2 regions of the Psychrobacillus sp. PGGUH221 genome follow, and region 2 is predicted to be linked to the other one. Evidence: riboswitches for the same ligand, from Rfam matches in the RefSeq annotation. Region 2 holds a riboswitch; the other holds the start of a gene.
The links. Region 2 has a riboswitch for cyclic di-GMP ahead of folE (GTP cyclohydrolase I FolE). Riboswitches for the same ligand answer to the same signal wherever they lie in the genome.
Positions count from the first base shown of each region.

Region 1: it holds a riboswitch for cyclic di-GMP, as region 2 does, so the genes downstream of both, PGC35_RS18460 (DUF5667 domain-containing protein) here and folE (GTP cyclohydrolase I FolE) in region 2, are expected to answer to the same signal.

Region 1 is NZ_JAQMHQ010000011.1:96,035-104,407, reverse strand. It holds gene PGC35_RS18485 (DUF2512 family protein) at 1-145, shown strand, start outside; partial or broken gene PGC35_RS18480 (IS3 family transposase) at 212-616, opposite strand; gene PGC35_RS18475 (hypothetical protein) at 770-1,441, opposite strand; gene PGC35_RS18470 (endonuclease MutS2) at 2,336-4,243, shown strand; gene PGC35_RS18465 (small acid-soluble spore protein H) at 4,314-4,493, shown strand; cyclic di-GMP riboswitch class I at 4,875-4,959, shown strand; gene PGC35_RS18460 (DUF5667 domain-containing protein) at 5,044-6,324, shown strand; gene PGC35_RS18455 (SA1320 family protein) at 6,382-8,373, opposite strand, start outside.
Region 2 is NZ_JAQMHQ010000003.1:286,408-294,780, forward strand. It holds gene PGC35_RS07310 (EAL domain-containing protein) at 1-1,828, shown strand, start outside; cyclic di-GMP riboswitch class I at 2,464-2,547, shown strand; gene folE (GTP cyclohydrolase I FolE) at 2,665-3,246, shown strand; gene PGC35_RS07320 (6-carboxytetrahydropterin synthase) at 3,263-4,084, shown strand; gene PGC35_RS07325 (SDR family oxidoreductase) at 4,085-4,795, shown strand; gene PGC35_RS07330 (ATP-binding protein) at 4,814-5,800, shown strand; gene PGC35_RS07335 (alpha/beta hydrolase family protein) at 5,733-6,800, shown strand; gene PGC35_RS07340 (acyl carrier protein) at 6,784-7,035, shown strand; gene PGC35_RS07345 (class I adenylate-forming enzyme family protein) at 7,022-8,373, shown strand, end outside.

The DNA of each region.
Region 1 (8,373 bases), on a different contig from region 2:
GAATCTTGCAGTTGGTGCTATCATATCTGCAATTGTTATAGCTTTAGGAGAATGGTTTTTCCATAAATACCTTGATCGCACAGTTTTCGTGGGAAAACAAATATCAAAGTTGGATGAGGTTTCAGGAGTAGCTAAAAAGCATTAGAATGAAAATAAAAGCATCTAAGCGAATATGAAGGCTGATCTGACCCAATAAAGTTAGACAAATAGTTTAAGCAGCTTCTAAGACCTGAGTTCGGTATTCTACTGGACTTAGGTCTTTTAATTTTGCCTTCATTCGTTTATGGTTGTAATACTCGATATATTCATGTAGTTCACGTTCAAAATGTTCCATACTCTCAAACTCTTGTAGATAAAGAAGCTCGGACTTTAATAAGCCAAAGAAGTTCTCAATAACTGCGTTATCTAAACAATTACCCTTACGGGACATACTTTGCTTTATATTGTGTTTCTCTAATGTCTTCTGATACTTCTTCATTTGATAATGCCAGCCTTGATCGGAATGTAGAATGACTTCATTTCCTGGATTTAAATTTCCGATTGCCTCGTCTAACATATCACCTACAAGTTGATAAACTGGACGGTTCATTATCTTGTAAGCAATGATTTCGCCATCCTATTTCCTGATAACTTTCATTGCCTCCTAAATAACGCAATACCATTTTGATTTTTTCTTCGGCTGTAAATCTAGCCATAAAAAACACCCCGCAAATGTTAGTTTAGTGTCTAACATTTACGGGGCAGTTCAGGCTTGGATGCTTTTCTGTTATTAACGAAGGACGATTTCGTGTTCGCCTTCACTATCGATTACAACAAAAACTAGGGAGTTATCTCGCTCGGAAACTGGAAGAGGGACTTGTGAGTATAAGTGGAAGTTTTGCTCTTGTAAGGAGTCGATACTTGCACCTTCCAATTTAGATCCGTCTAATGATTCTGTTGTAGCTAGGAAATCAAATTCATGTTTGTTATCGTAAATTGCCTTAAACTTAACGCTTCCTAATTGATGACCATAACTGAATGAATCTAGTGTGTCATTACTGATAGTCCCTGATAAATGAAGGTAAATTTCTTTATCAGAAATGATACTTCGCTTGTCATCTCCTGTAGAGGATGCAAATTCTTTCGTGAACTCGGCATGATTGATGGTCATGACTATATCTCCGTCCTCATATTCAAATACGATATCCTCTTTTAACAGATTTTCTCCTTGAGGGAGAGCTTTTGTACTAGTACCGTCCGCTTTATCCTCTGATTTATTTTCGGTCTTTTCTGTTTCATCTTTTTGATCACTGTCTTCTGCATTTACTGTTTCAGTTGCTGAAACTTCTGTTGAAACATTTGCATCGGAAACTTCTTTATCTTCCGTTGACTCTTTAGTATCACCGCATGCTGCTAAAATCATGGTTATTGATACCCCTAAAAACAAAAACGCCTTCTTCATTTACCTCATCCCCATATCATTAATTATTTTCATATTATAATTATAGTTACCAAATTTTAAGGCATGCAAGTGAAAATGGGTATAGTTGGTAAAAATAGTACTTTGGAATCTTATTAGATTTGAGTCTAAGATACTAATGTATAAGTATTAAAGACTGTTTATATCGAAAAACACTTCTTTATATCGTTCATAAAGAAGTGTTAATAACAATTAAGATGTTTGCATTGAAAATTGAATGGAGTGGTAAACCTGTTGCCTAATGGATTCTATTGGCTTTCAAAGATGTCTTAAAATTAGATTGGGGATTATAATGTGCCCGATTGACTCTCGTTTTAAATGATGCTATATTGAAAATATTCTTATAAAAGGTGTGGTGAAGTATGTCTGAAGTAGGTATGAACTAATACTGATTTAGTTTAATAAGGCTTTTAAGAACTGGTTATATTCCAGTTTATTTAAGTATGCCTTGTTTCACAGTGTCTATGAGCATTGTGAATACCTACCTTAAAGACTGCTTCCTTTTCCATATATTCGTTTAACATACAAGTATGTTAGATCGAAAAGCATGGCGGGATTTGTCCTGCCATGCTTTTTTTTCTTTCATTGCTTGTTAGTTGATGATTAAATGCCTTGTGCAAATCACTAGGCGAATGCCCGCAGGAGCTTTCTATCCATTTTACGAATTAACGTGAACTTGGAATGGTAGGTGAGATTCTTGCGGGCATTTTTTTATTAATGACAAGCAAGTGTTTTACTCAGAAAATTGTTCAGGCGCTTTCGCCTAAGGTCAAATGCCAATTTGCTCCTGCGCAAAGCTTGTCGCAGAGGAGCGTTTCTGCAGGGGCTAGCAACTAAACGGGAGCTTTCTGTTTTTAAATTTAAGGAGGGTTACACATGAATATGATGACATATGAAAAATTACAATATGACGAATTAAAGGAAATGGTGAAATCACACTGTGTCAGTAGTTTAGGCAAGGAATTACTTGATAAGCTTCAACCAAGCACGAATATTAAGGTGGTACAAAACAGGTTAAATGAAACGACAGAGGCAAGAAAGCTATTGGATGCTGAAAGTCATCTTCCCTTAAAAGGTGTTTCCAATATAAACTTGCAAATGGAAAAGCTTGAAAAGGGAATGATTTTAAGTCCTTCTGAGTTAGTTGCTATATCTGACTTCTTGAGAGGATGTAGAACGATAAAGAAGTTTATGTTGGATAAGGAGTTTTTTGCTCCAGTTCTCCATTCTTATTCTCATTCCATGATGGAATTTAGAGATATCGAAGAAAACATTAATTATTCTATAAAAGGGAATAGAGTAGATTCGGAAGCGAGTAAAGAATTGAAACGAATTCGAAATCAAATAGATAAAGTCGAAGATAAAATTGAAGAAAGGTTAAATAAGTTTTTGAAGAGTAGTACTAATAAAGAGTATATTCAAGAATTTTTTATAAGCAAAAAGGATGATCGTTTTACAATTCCTATAAAAGCTTCCTATAAAAATCAGGTAGCTGGTACAATCGTTGAAATGTCTTCCAAAGGATCTACGGTGTTTATTGAACCTGCTGCAATTTCAAAACTAAATGCAGAATTGGCTGTGCTTAAAGCAGAGGAGTCTATAGAGGAGTACCAAATTTTAGCGACTCTTTCAGGTAGTGTTTTAGAGGAAAATAGACAAATAAACATCAATATTGAACTGATTGGTCAGTATGACATGATTTTTGCGAAGGCGAAGTTTAGTAAAAGAATGGATGGAATCGAGCCGAGGTTAAATAATCATGGATATATTAAACTGACGAATTGTAAGCATCCGCTTTTGTCTGGAAATATTGTGCCGTTAGATTTCGAGATAGGAAAAGGTTATCGTAGCCTAATTATTACAGGACCAAATGCTGGTGGAAAAACTGTCGTTTTGAAAACGATTGGAATATTAACATTAGCTGTCATGTCAGGATTTCATATTTCGGCCGATGAAGGTACAGAAATAGCAGTGTTTGATCATCTTTATGTAGATATTGGTGACAATCAAAGCATTGAAAACTCCCTTAGTACTTTTTCATCTCATATGAAAAATATCTCAGAGATTATGAGTGCGTCCACGAATAACACGCTACTACTTTTTGATGAAATTGGAAGTGGGACCGAACCGAATGAAGGAGCCGCACTAGCCATTGCTATCCTGGAGGAATTTTATCAAATGGGGTGTATTACAGTGGCTACCACTCATTACGGAGAAATAAAACGCTATTCGGAAATTCATAGTGACTTCATAAATGCAGCAATGCAATTTAACAGTGAAGCGTTAGAGCCGATGTATAAGCTTTTAATAGGTAAGTCAGGAGATAGTAACGCGCTTTGGATTTCAAAGAAAATGAATTTACGTGAAAAGGTATTGCAAAAAGCACAGCACTATATTGAAAATAAAAATTATGATTTAGAACGGGTAAGAGACAATAAAGTTAAAAAGCCGGTACAAATCACAACTAGGGAAGAGCACACTTATGAATTTGAAATAGGGGACAGAGTAAAAATAATGGAACAGAACGATTCGGGAATTGTGTATGAGAAAAAGGACAATTTCAATAATGTATTAGTGTTCTATAATAATGAAATTATAAAGGTGAATGCAAAAAGAATAGAGCTTGAAGTAAAAGCTACAGAGCTTTATCCAGAAGGATATGATGTCAGTACTTTATTTATAAGTTACAAAGAACGGAAATTCCAACATGACATGGAAAGAGGATCTAAAAAAGCGTTGAAGAAAGTTTCTAAAGAAATAAAGAAAGGGCAAAGTGAATGCTGATTTGTTAAGTATATATAAGTAAGATCGGGTAAATATAATAACGATTGAATTTTAAAAGGAGGTAGAAGCAATGAATGCACAACGCGCAGAAGAAATTGTTTTTTCGCCTGATATGATTAATGTAACCTATAACGGTGAAAATATTTATATTGAACATGTAGACAAACAAAATGGAAAAGCGACAATCCATTCCCTTGATGAACCAGAAAATAAACAAAGTGTATCTGTCACAAGCTTAATGGAACAGTAACATAGTTGCACTTACGTGTATAAAAAAGCACCCTATGAGGGCAACTGAAAAACTCTTCGAGGTATCTCTTAGCGAGTATGTGAACGAAATCGTTCACATACTCGCTTTTTGTCTGGACACGTTGATTACCTTTCTTCTATCTAACAACATCATTGTTAAAGTAAATGTAGTTAGGTGCTCCCCAACCGAAGAAACCCTCAATTTAAGCCCATATTTGTCATTTACAACGTACCTTTTTTAGTGAACACACAAATAATGGGGGTGCTTTTCTCCTAGCCGAAAGTACGCAGGAAAATTAGTTAAAAATAGATAGATATCTATAATCTAGTAATATATAATTATCCTTGATAGGGACATGCATTATTTAGATGTAGGTACTTATTCCGAAAAAGGCAAATTTGTCGAAAGATGAAGACGCAAAGTTTCAGACCTAACGCCTAACGGCTATGGTGGCTGAACTACCGAAGAATATGGATGAAAACTTGAAATAAAGTTCAATTCACAGTTCTTCCTTGTATTTCTATTTTTAATAGGAGAGAGGAGTTTTTTTATGTCTAATTTTAAAGGGAATTTGCAAAAAACACTGCTTGCATTTATGTTTGTTGCTTTCATTGTGTTTTTTGTAGGTGTTAGTCCTTCATTTGCAGAAACGAATGATTCCACGACAACAGTAGAGAATGACTCAGAAGTGGAATCTGGAGTTACGGATGATACAAATGATACGGAAGAACCTGCATTATTACCCGGTGATTTTTTCTATTTTCTTAAATCATTGCAAGAAAGTGTTCAATTGGCTTTCACATTCGATGACATGAAAGAAGCAGAATTGCTTAGCGCATTAGCGGAAGAGCGAATTCTAGAAGCGACAGCATTATTTGAGCAAGGTGATGAAGAGAAAGCAATTGAAACACTACAACTAGCGATTGACCAACAAGACGAGGCTTTAGCTAAGTATAAAGAAAGTGTAGAACAAGACAATCCGGATGAAGTTGCTAATGAAGATGATCCAGCTGTTGAAGATGATGCAACGGGAGAAGAATCCGAAGTAGATTCGGCTTATGCTGATTTAGAAGCAAAATTCTCTTCAAATCTTCTTGCTTTACAAGCAGCATTAGAAAAAGTAGAAAATACAAAAGCTAAAGAAGCACTTGCTAAAAATGTTGTAAAAGCGGAAGAAAGATTGGCTAAAAAGATAGAGAAAAAACTAGCTAAGCTTGAAAAAGAGAAAGAAGAAACTTCAGAGGAAGAAGCCACTGAATCTGAGGAACCGATAGAAGAAGTAGAATCAGATGATGCTGTTGCGGATGAAAACACAACAGATTCAAAAGAAGAAATACCTCTAGAAGAGGAAAATGAAGTACAAAAAGAATCTACGGAACAACCAGTAACTGCTTCAGCGGTTATGGTACCTAAAGTTACAGATACTAAGACACCAGCTGCACCAAAAGTACAAGATGCATCTTCGAAAGCGGAGGAGAAAAAACAAGAGGCCGCTAAAAAAGTGGAAGAAGCAAAATTAAAAGCTGAAGAATTAGCTAAAAAAGCTGAAGAAGAGAAAGTAAAAGCAGAAGCTAAACAAAAAGAAGCAGTAGCGAAAGTAGAAGCTAAACAAAAAGAAGCAGCAGCAAAAGCAGAAGCTAAACAAAATGAAGCCGCACTTAAAGCTGAAGAAGCGAAAGCAAAAGCTGAGGCTAAACAAAAAGAAGCAGCAGCGAAAGCTGAAGAAGAGGCTACAAAGGCTGCAGCAAAGAAACAAGAAGCCGAGGCTAAACAACAAGGGAATAAAGACAAGGAAAAATCGAATAACGGGAAAAAAGACAAAGAGGAGTAAATCCCCTTTGTCTTTTTCTTTATTAATAATAATATCTAAATTTTCAGTCATTATAATCTATAGTGTTACACGATGTACCTGTTCTTTTAAAATCTGTATATTTCCAAGTACGTTCTGTGAGATTTCTAATGTAGCTTCAATTGCATTAGCTTTTTCGTCAGATAATTGGTAGATAATGTCGTTAAATAGAAGTTCCATCTCATCTAGTATGGCTAAAGCAGAGACATTATATAGTCGTACATTTTCATATTTCCCAGGTTCAAAAATGGCTGTATCGATATATGGTTTAAAATTATTCAGCATTTCAGGAAGATTCGCAATCATTCTACCAAAACCTTTTCGGAGACCTTCCACAGTTACTTCCATCTCCTCAAGAGGTTCTAACGCACTTTGAACAGCTCTTCTAACTCTTTCCTCGTAATTAGTGAACAAACTAATGAGTAAGCTTACAGGGTTTCCATACAAACCGACGTTTAAAGCAGCCTTGACTGCGATAATAATTCCTGACAATGCAGTTTCTATTAAAAATAGCAATGCTTCTAAGCCCAATAGTATTGGAGTTAATATGGATATTCCGATTGCATTCATATGATTATGGGCTAGCTCCACTTGAATCTCTTTTATTTTCATTCCAACTACTACATAGGAAGAAGACTCAATCGTAAAAACTTCTGTATTTTGCACGGAATCTACGCCATCTTCTAAAGTAGAACCTGAATGAATAGAACTTGCCAAATTACGGTCTTTGTTGTGAAAAGAAATTGCTATGTCATGAACCTGAGTCTCGTAAGCATTTAATTGTTTATATACTTTATCCTTATTTTCATTGACGATGTTAGAGTGAGCGTTTAGTTCCCCTACAACCGCATCTACAAAGAGGTCTTTCCCTCCTTCAAATAACTTGGGAATATCATGCTGAACAATGTTCTGTGCGTTTGCCACTAAGTTATCAACATCTACTTTTAACTGATGTAAATATGCTTTTGCAGGAGCGAAGAGGCCTTCAACATCTATATCAATCGAAAAGATAAATTCAATTATTTCTGCTGGCTTTGAGTTTAAAATGCTATTCAGAACTCTACACCTAGCCTCTGCTGAATCTAGAAGTAATATAAGCTCATCTATGCACTCTTTAATAGTCATTCCTGTTTTAGCAATACCATTAAATACCGGATCGCCAGCAAGCTCTTCAAACATATATTGAAAAGTTTCCTGCAGCCTCGTAACTCGTTGATTAAATCGAGCACTTTCATCCGAGACTATGCTTACAGAATTTCCGATATAATCTCTGACATTAGTGATACGGCCTTTTACATGATCCCTGATTCCATCGGAAAGCAACAGCATATTTTCCTTGTTTATTAGAATCTTTTCAGTCTGTCCGCTATACAAAGGAGAACCGGTCCATATACTAGTTACGATATGATCATCAGCTCCTACGTAAATAAATCCATGTCCAGGCTCACCTTTTATGCCTATTTCTATTTTAAAATTTCCTTCTGTATCTGCTTCTACGTAGCCAGTATGATTGGACCCTAGCATTGAGAACATTGGTATTCCATTGTTTATTCCGTATTTATTGCCTGGAATTCGATCTCCCATTCCAATAGACTCTTCTGTACCAGTTAGAAAATCATACTTACTATAGTAATTTGTAATGTTGGTATAATCTTTGGTAGGATCGACCATACCAGATGGAAGTATTGCAGGATTTAACGTCACGGCTTTTACTTGAGGATTTTCGATGGCTACAGCGTTCGTTAAAGCACCAGCAAGTGAATTTCCTGAGACAGAAGAAATGTCCCCATATTTATTGTTCATATGCTGAAAATAAGCTTTTGCATCTTGAATTTGAGCGGGAGGAACGTCGCTTAACAACTTTGTATTAGTCCCAATCCAGTCTTTGTCAAGTTGTTCGCTCCCAACAAATACAACGGATAGCTCTTTCGTTTCAAAATTTTGAATGGTTAATGCATCTAGCCCAGAGGATGTATCGTAAAGTGTATGAATAACATAAAATTCTTTTCCATTAACTTGTAGGATATCATT
Region 2 (8,373 bases):
CATTGATTTATATAATGGAATATTAGAGGTTTTGAACGGTAGAACATCTCTTTTTGATAAAACTTATGCATATTATTCTTCATCCAAGAAATATTGGTTCTCTGTGATAGTTAGACCGTTAATAGAACGAGATATTATTGTTGGTGCCATGATTGTCCAAAGGAACATTAGCAAGGACGAATATGAACGGTTTGAAGTATATGACATTTTGGAGAGCATGACAAGCGCATTTATAGCTATAGATGAAAATTGGAAATTTACTTATATTAATAAAGAAGGTGAAAAATTACTATTCACCTCTAGAGAGGAATTGCTAGGAGAAAATGTTTGGGAAAGGTATCCTGATGCTCTTAACACTTCTTTCGAAAAAAACTATACTAGAACGATGTATAAACGTGAAAAGACAAGTTTCGAGGAATACTATAAACCATTGGAGACTTGGTTTGAAATAAATGCTTATCCAAGAGATAATGGAGGAATTTCAATATACTTCACTAATATTAATGAGCAAAAAGCAAAAGAAGATAAATTATGGGATACCGCTCATCATGATTACTTAACAGGAATACCTAATCGACTTTTCCTGTATAAGGAATTAGAAAGAAAGATCGCAGATGCATCCCCTTTTGTTATATACTTTTTAGACTTAAATAATTTTAAAATTGTAAATGACGCATATGGGCATGACATTGGTGATTATTTTTTATTAGAGATTTCTAAACGCTTAAAACACGAACTTCCAAATAAATTTTTTCTTTCACGATTTGGTGGGGATGAATTTGTCCTTTATACTGAATATGTTGATGCCAAACAAATCCAAAGTGACGCATATCAAATTTTATCTGTCATTGAAAAGCCTATTAATATAGTTAATTTTCCACCTTTAAATACATCTGCTAGTTTAGGGGTTAGTGTATTTCCAAATGACGGAAGTTGTGTAGATTCTTTAATAACGGCAGCAGACACCGCAATGTATGAAGCAAAGAATATTAAGGGTGATCAATGGAAACGATACGAAAGCGAAATGTTGGAGTCTTTAAATAGAAGGCTTATTATTGAAAAAAGTTTGAAAGAGGCAATTTCAACACAAGCATTTTATACGGTTTTCCAGCCGCAAGTAGACATAATCAAAAATGAAATTGTAGGAATTGAAGTGTTATCTAGGTGGAACCATCCTGAACTTGGCTTTATTTCACCAGATGAATTCATTACTATTGCAGAAGAAACTGATCAAATCAGGATGCTAACAGAATATATAATTGATACCTGTTTATTAATATACAACAAATGGAAAAAAATAACAGGGTTTTCTGGTTTTATTTCATTTAATGTCTCGTCAAGTTTATTGGAAGAGCCTTCATTTATTTCGTTTTTATTATACCAGTTGGAAAAACACTCAATACCAAGAGAAATATTAGAAATTGAGATAACAGAAAATACACAGATTTTTTCTTCTTCTAGCATTCAAAATCATATGAATGATTTACGACGAGCTGGAATTGGAATAGCCATTGATGATTTTGGTGTAGGATACTCAAATCTTTCTTATATAACTAATTTGCCAATAACAAAATTAAAGATAGATAAATTTTTTATAAATTGTATAGGAAGAAGTACAAAAGGTGAAGCTACACTTAGGGCTATTATTGTGCTAGCTAATAATTTGGAAATAAACGTAATTGCAGAAGGGGTAGAAACTATTGAACAAAGAGACTATTTGAAAGAGAATCAATGCTCTTTTGTTCAAGGTTATCTTTATGATAAGCCCCTAAGCGACGGCCAATTTATGGCTCGTTTACAACAGTTCGGTATAAAATATTCCGTTTAACTATAAAATAAAACTATCTTAAGAAAGACAAGTACTTAATTTCTTTATTATTATTTTATATTCATCGGAAGTATTTTAGTGACATTTTGAAGAATAGCTTTCCTAATGGTGATTTTAAGAAGACTGCTTGATGAACGAAATCAAGTAGTCTTTTTGTTTATAATGAGACTTATCTGTTTGGAATACTTTAGACGATTTTGTAGGTGATAATTGGCTAACTAACTGTATTAAATAATTGAAGAATAATGAATTTAACCTCTAAAGTAAAAAAATCAGACTTGCACTGCTAGATTTTGACTTGCTTGACCAGTATTAATAATCTTATTAGCGATGGAATTTGTGAACAAAGATTAAATGATATATATTGAAGTACTAATGCGATTAGTTTTGTTTAGGGAGGACGTTTTAAAGGTAGTTTTTATCTTAAAAAGCTTAAATCTTCGCTAATGTAAATTCCAATATTAGTCTGTTTTGATTTTTGAACCACCAAGGTTAGGCCTAAAGGCCTAATTTTTGTTTTCTAGTATTAATTAAGTGTACCTAAAGATATATTTAATTTTGTATTGCTTTTTTAGTACATTTAGGTTATATATATAGAATAAAGAAGTACATAAGATATAAAATCTTATATTTTTCTTCGATAATAGAAAACTTGTCGAAAGGCAAGGACGCAAAGCCACGGGTCTAAGGTTTAATACTAAGATCGCCGGGTTGCCGAAAAGAATTGGTTTCTAAGATAAATTAGACTAATCAGACACTCTGATATAGTCTCTTTGAGTCCGCCCAATTTTTGGGGGGACTTTTTTATATATTAATTTAAAAAAGGAGGAAACAGTATGTTAACTGAGACAAGATCGCAAGCAATTATAGAAAGTTATGTACGTGGAATACTTGAGGAAATTGGGGAAAATCCAAATAGAGAAGGATTGTTAGATACACCTAAGCGTGTGTCTAAAATGTATAAGGAAGTATTTTCGGGTGTTGGTATCGATCCACGAACAGCATTAACAACTACTTTTGAAGGTGAGCAATATGATGGAATGATTGTAGTAAAAGATATTGATTATTACACGTTTTGTGAACATCACTTAATCCCTTTCTTTGGGAAAGTTCACATAGGTTATATGCCAAGTGAAAGAATTATTGGATTAAGTAAGTTTGCAAGATTAGTAGAATTAACAGCTCAACGTCCACAAGTGCAAGAAAGAATGACGCAACAAATTTCAAATGCAATATTTGATGTGTTGAATCCAAAAGGAGTCATTGTGAGTGTAGAAGGACAGCACTTATGTATGTGCGCACGTGGTGTCAAAAAGCCAGGTTCATCAACAGTTACTACTGTTAAACAGGGTGTATTTAAAGAAAATGACTCTCTTATAAGAGAGTTTGAAAGAAGTCTTGAATCTGGTCGACGATAGGGGGAAAGGGAAGGGTATGCGTTACTTATCAAGAAGAGTTGATTTTTCTGCTATGCACAGCTATGAAGTAGCAGAGTGGAGCAAGGAAAAAAACAAAGAAGTGTTTGGTCTTTGCAGTAACCCACACGGTCACGGTCATGACTATCAATTAGAAGTTATGGTGAAGGGCAATTTAAGCACACAATCAGGCATTGTAGTCAATACAGTTGATATTAAAGATATAGTTGGAAAAATCGTTGAAAGCGAACTAGATGGAAAATTTATCAATAAAGAAAATGCATACTTTCATAATAAAATACCTACCACGGAGAATATTGTGAATTATTTGTGGGAAACAATTTCACCGGTGTTAAAAGATTGTGAACTTCATAGATTACAGTTGCATGAGAATCCATTTTTATTTGCAACAAAGGAGGAAGGAAATATGGTCAGTTTGACTAGAAAATATCATTTCTGTGCAGCTCATCGACTACACAGCAATAAACTTACTAAGGAAGAGAACCTTAACATATTCGGGAAATGTAACAATCCCTTTGGGCATGGACATAATTATTATCTTGACGTGACCTTGAGTGGAGAACCTAATCCAATTACGGGTATGATTGTCGACTTAGCTAGATTAGATGATATTGTTGAAACTCAAGTACTAAATAAGTTAGATCATAAACATTTGAACCTTGATGTTGAAGAATTTAAAGATTTAAACCCAACCTCAGAAGTTGTTGTTCAGGTCATCTATGACATGCTTTCTCCTCATCTACCAAATTTGCAAAAAACAGGTTTGTGGGAAACAGAAAAGAATTTCTTTGAGTATGCTGGAAATGGAGACTCTAACTAAATGGAAACTCTGAAAAGTAAAGACAAGGTTGTCATGATAACCGGGGCAAGTAAAGGGATTGGTAGAGCAACTGCACAATTATTAGATGAATTGGGATACAAACTTGTTCTAGGTGCTAGAGATACATCTGTCTTAAATGAAGAATTCTCAAGAGAGGCTGTATTGAAGTTAAACGTAGATGTAAGAATTGAAGATTCAGTAAAGCGATTCGTACAACAAAGCATTGATAAATTTGGGAAAATTGATGTATTAATCAATGCTGCAGGACTTGGCGTATTTTCTAATATTGTAGATTCGCAAACTGAGGATTTCGATCAAATGATTGCAGTAAATCTAAGAGGAACATATTTGACTTGCAAATATGTTGCCAAAAATATGAGAAATAGTCAGGAAGGACAAATTCTTAACTTAGTATCTGTGGCAGGAACGACTGCGCTAGCAGGATGTGGTGGATACTCTGCTTCTAAGTTTGGTGTTTTAGGATTAACAAGAGTATTACAAGCTGAATTGAGACATGAAGGAATTCGATTAACATCGGTCATTCCTGGTGCAGTTAGTAGTTCTTTTTGGGATTCTATTGAACCAAAACCAGATTTTGCAGAGATGATTCCTGTCCAATCAATTGCTGAATATTTAGTTTTTTTAATAAATCAGCCAAAACAATCTTCAGTTGATGAAGTTACAATCATGCCACCAAACGGAATTTTATAATAGGAGGTACGGGGGGAATTGAAAAATTCAATTTCAAAATTTCTTCGCAAAGTCCCTAAACCAAACGATAGTTCTCTCCAAACGGTATACCCAAAACTTGAAGAATTTTCATCATTTGAGAATGTGAAAAAGAGCACAATTACAGGATGGATTGCCTACCAAATGGCTAAAAATCTAAGTGTGAATGAGGAGCAAATAGATCTTTTTTTCTTAAAACCATTTATTCAAAAAGATTACCAAGAACACATTGAGCCTGAAGCAGAAACTATCTTGCAATTAGCCCAATCTGCAACTTTATGGATTCAGAATGATTCATTAATAGAGGAAGAAATTAAACAATTAAATCTCTCCCCGGCATATACCAAAGTATTATCTCGTGTAATAAGGGAAGTGCAAACAGAGAAAGATTTACAGGAAAAAGCATACTCCGAATCAAAAGAGATATGGAATGTTTACCGAGATGTCATATATTCTGCTTCGCAAGGTCATTTCCTTTTGGTTGAAAAAACTGATCTTATTCGATATAAGTCTGGCAAACTCTTATGTGAAGCAGAAATTAAGCAAAGAGAAGATATCCCTTTAGCTAGAAACGCCGCAACAGAAGTTTTTGAACGGGTAAATCTAAAACCCTCAAAAATGATGAGTTATAAGTTAATCGTTTCTGAAGCTGTAACTAACGTGCTAAAGCATGCTGAATATGGAAAGCTACTTATTTACCAGGATGAAATAACAAGCACATTACGGGTTATTATTGAAGACACTGGTAAAGGATTTCCACTTAAAATCCTGCCTCAAACTACTTTAATGGCAGGATATTCAACAAAAAAATCAATGGGTCAAGGTTTTAATTTGATGTTAAAAATGGCGGATCAACTCGTTTTAGAAACTTCAACAAGTGGGTCTACCCTAATCCTGATATTAAAAGGAGAAAATGAGAATGTTGAAAACAAACTTGAACCAAGAAATGACCATACAAAAAACAATTATGACAGCCAGGTTATTTGATGGTTTTTGGGAGAGATGGATAGCTCATGGAATTGACCTTGAAGATATTAATAAAGGTAAAAATCAATTTTTTGAAATTGATGATTGGATAAATTATTTTCAACAATGTGCATTTTCATATGAGAATAAAGCCCTCCTTTCTCGTGCTAATTACCAGTTTATACAGGCAGAACAATATTATCGAAAGGCTGGTCTCTATTACAATCTCATGCAATGGATTTATCCGAATCGTTGTGAAGAAAAAATTGGATTTTACAAACAATCCATTGAATTTTTCAAAAAAGCTGATTATATATCCGATGTGCATACTAAAATAGTGAAAGTATCCGTAGAAGGCCATTATTGTGTTGGTAGAGTACGAATACCAACTTATTACAAAGGTTGTATGTTAATCATTAACCCTATTGACTCCAGTAAAGAAGAACTGTACACGTATGAAGAACATTTTCTTAAATTAGGATTTATCACGATCAGTTTTGATGGTCCTGGGCAAGGGGAGTCATTCATACTCAACAATGTAATAGCTACCAACAATCTTTGGCATCTCTTTCTTAATGAAATTATAAATTATGCTCATTTAAGTTTTCCTAATTTAGAGATTAGCTTATTTGGGACAAGCTCAGGTGCTGCATGGGCAATTCATGGTAGTAAACATCCGTTGGTCTTTAAATCAATAGCTGTCAGTCCACCTATTGCGAATAAAGCATCAATACCAGGTTATTTTGAAGAACGATTGGAATATGTAACGGAAAAACCTACGAATATATTACCTAATTTAATTGAAGTAACCGAATGTAAATCCGTCCTCCTTTTTCATGGAAATAAAGATGTAATGGTAACAGATGATGACATTTATAAGTTATTTATAAGTCTTCCAGAACCCAAACACCTTGTTGAATATGCGGAAGAAGGTCATTGCTGTAATAATAAACTTCATGAAGTCCGGGAAATTTCAAAGAAATGGTTAAACTTGGGGGAGAACAATGAAAATTGCATTTGAAATCGTTGCTAAGCATATTTCAGAAATAGCACATGTTCCTATTGACAATATTAAAAAAGAGTCTAAATTTCAAGACGATTTAGGTATAGATTCTTTAAAATTAGTTAATTTATTCATTCAATTAGCAGAGGTTACAGGAGTTGAATTTAATCGATTTTTATTAGCAGAAGACCTTAAAACTGTTGGGGGCATATATTTTGCCATCACAAAAGGAGAAGACAATGACAACAATTAAGGAAATATTTTTCCAAAACAATAATGATGGGGTCGTATTATCTACGTTTTCAAGTAATTATTCGGCCAATGACATAAAATCATCGATGGAACTCTATATAGATATACTCCAGCACGAAGATTTAACGGGGAAGAAAATCGGGTTGTTGATTCCTCATGTTTTTTCGTACTTATCGCTTGTTTTAGCAATTAATCAGCTTGGAGGAACAATAGTGCCACTTAGTTCCCAATTTCGTAAAGAAGATTTAACCGCAGTTCTTGAGTCGCTTGACCCTCATTATGTATTTACAGTGGATGAAGTAGATGGGTTTTCTTTTATTGATACTTTTTCTTTATGGGCTGATAAGAGTGAGAAAAATACGAAGATTTTCAGGACAGACGATTATATAAATTGGAAAACAAAAGAATTTGCTGGATCAAATAGAATATTCAATGCAGAGAAAATGGATTTTATTTGTTGCTCTTCAGGGAGCACTGGCGTTCCTAAAGGTATTGTTGTTAGTGCTGAAACCCTACAATTTTCACTTGAATTTATTATGAATGTGAATAAAATGCAGCATGGAGATCGAATTTTTCTTAATGCACCCCCAAACTCAGTTTTTGGTATATGTGCTTTACTTAGTGGTATATATAGCGGGGCACAGATTGTATTTCCTGATCGGTATGATCTACAAGGAATTGTTAAGTTATTGGAAAAGAAAAAGTGTAATAAGATATTAAGTACTCCTTCAATTTTTAAGTCTATTTATCAAGCTGCCAACGTTCTTAATCCCCAAGTACTGAAAAATCTAGAAATTGTTTCTTTGACTGGAGAAATGATGACGGATGGAATTGTTGATCAGTTTATGAATATGGATACTTGTGAATTTATCGGTATGTATGGAAGCTCTGAGATTGGGGGAGCTATGTATTGTAATTTGAGAGAAAAAATTGAGTTTACCGTAGGTGAGGGTATTCAATATAAATTAAGTGAAAATGAACTTTTGTTAAAATCGCCAGCGGCTTTTTCACATTACTACCAAAACCCAGAATTAACAAAAATGGCTTATGATACAGATGGTTGGTTTTTAACGGGGGACATAGTACGAGAGTCCGATTCTAATAAAATTTCAATAATAGGAAGAAAAAAAGAAATAATAAAAAAAGGCGGACAACAAGTTATCCCAGGTGAAATTGAGAAAGTACTATTGAGTAATGAACATGTAAAACAAGCTGTTGTATTTGGAGTACCCCATCGAGTATTTGGTGAACAAGTTGTTGCATATGTCGTTTTAGAAGGTAAAGAAAATGTACAAGAGTTATATGGGTATTGCCAAAAGCAAATCGCAGGATACAAAGT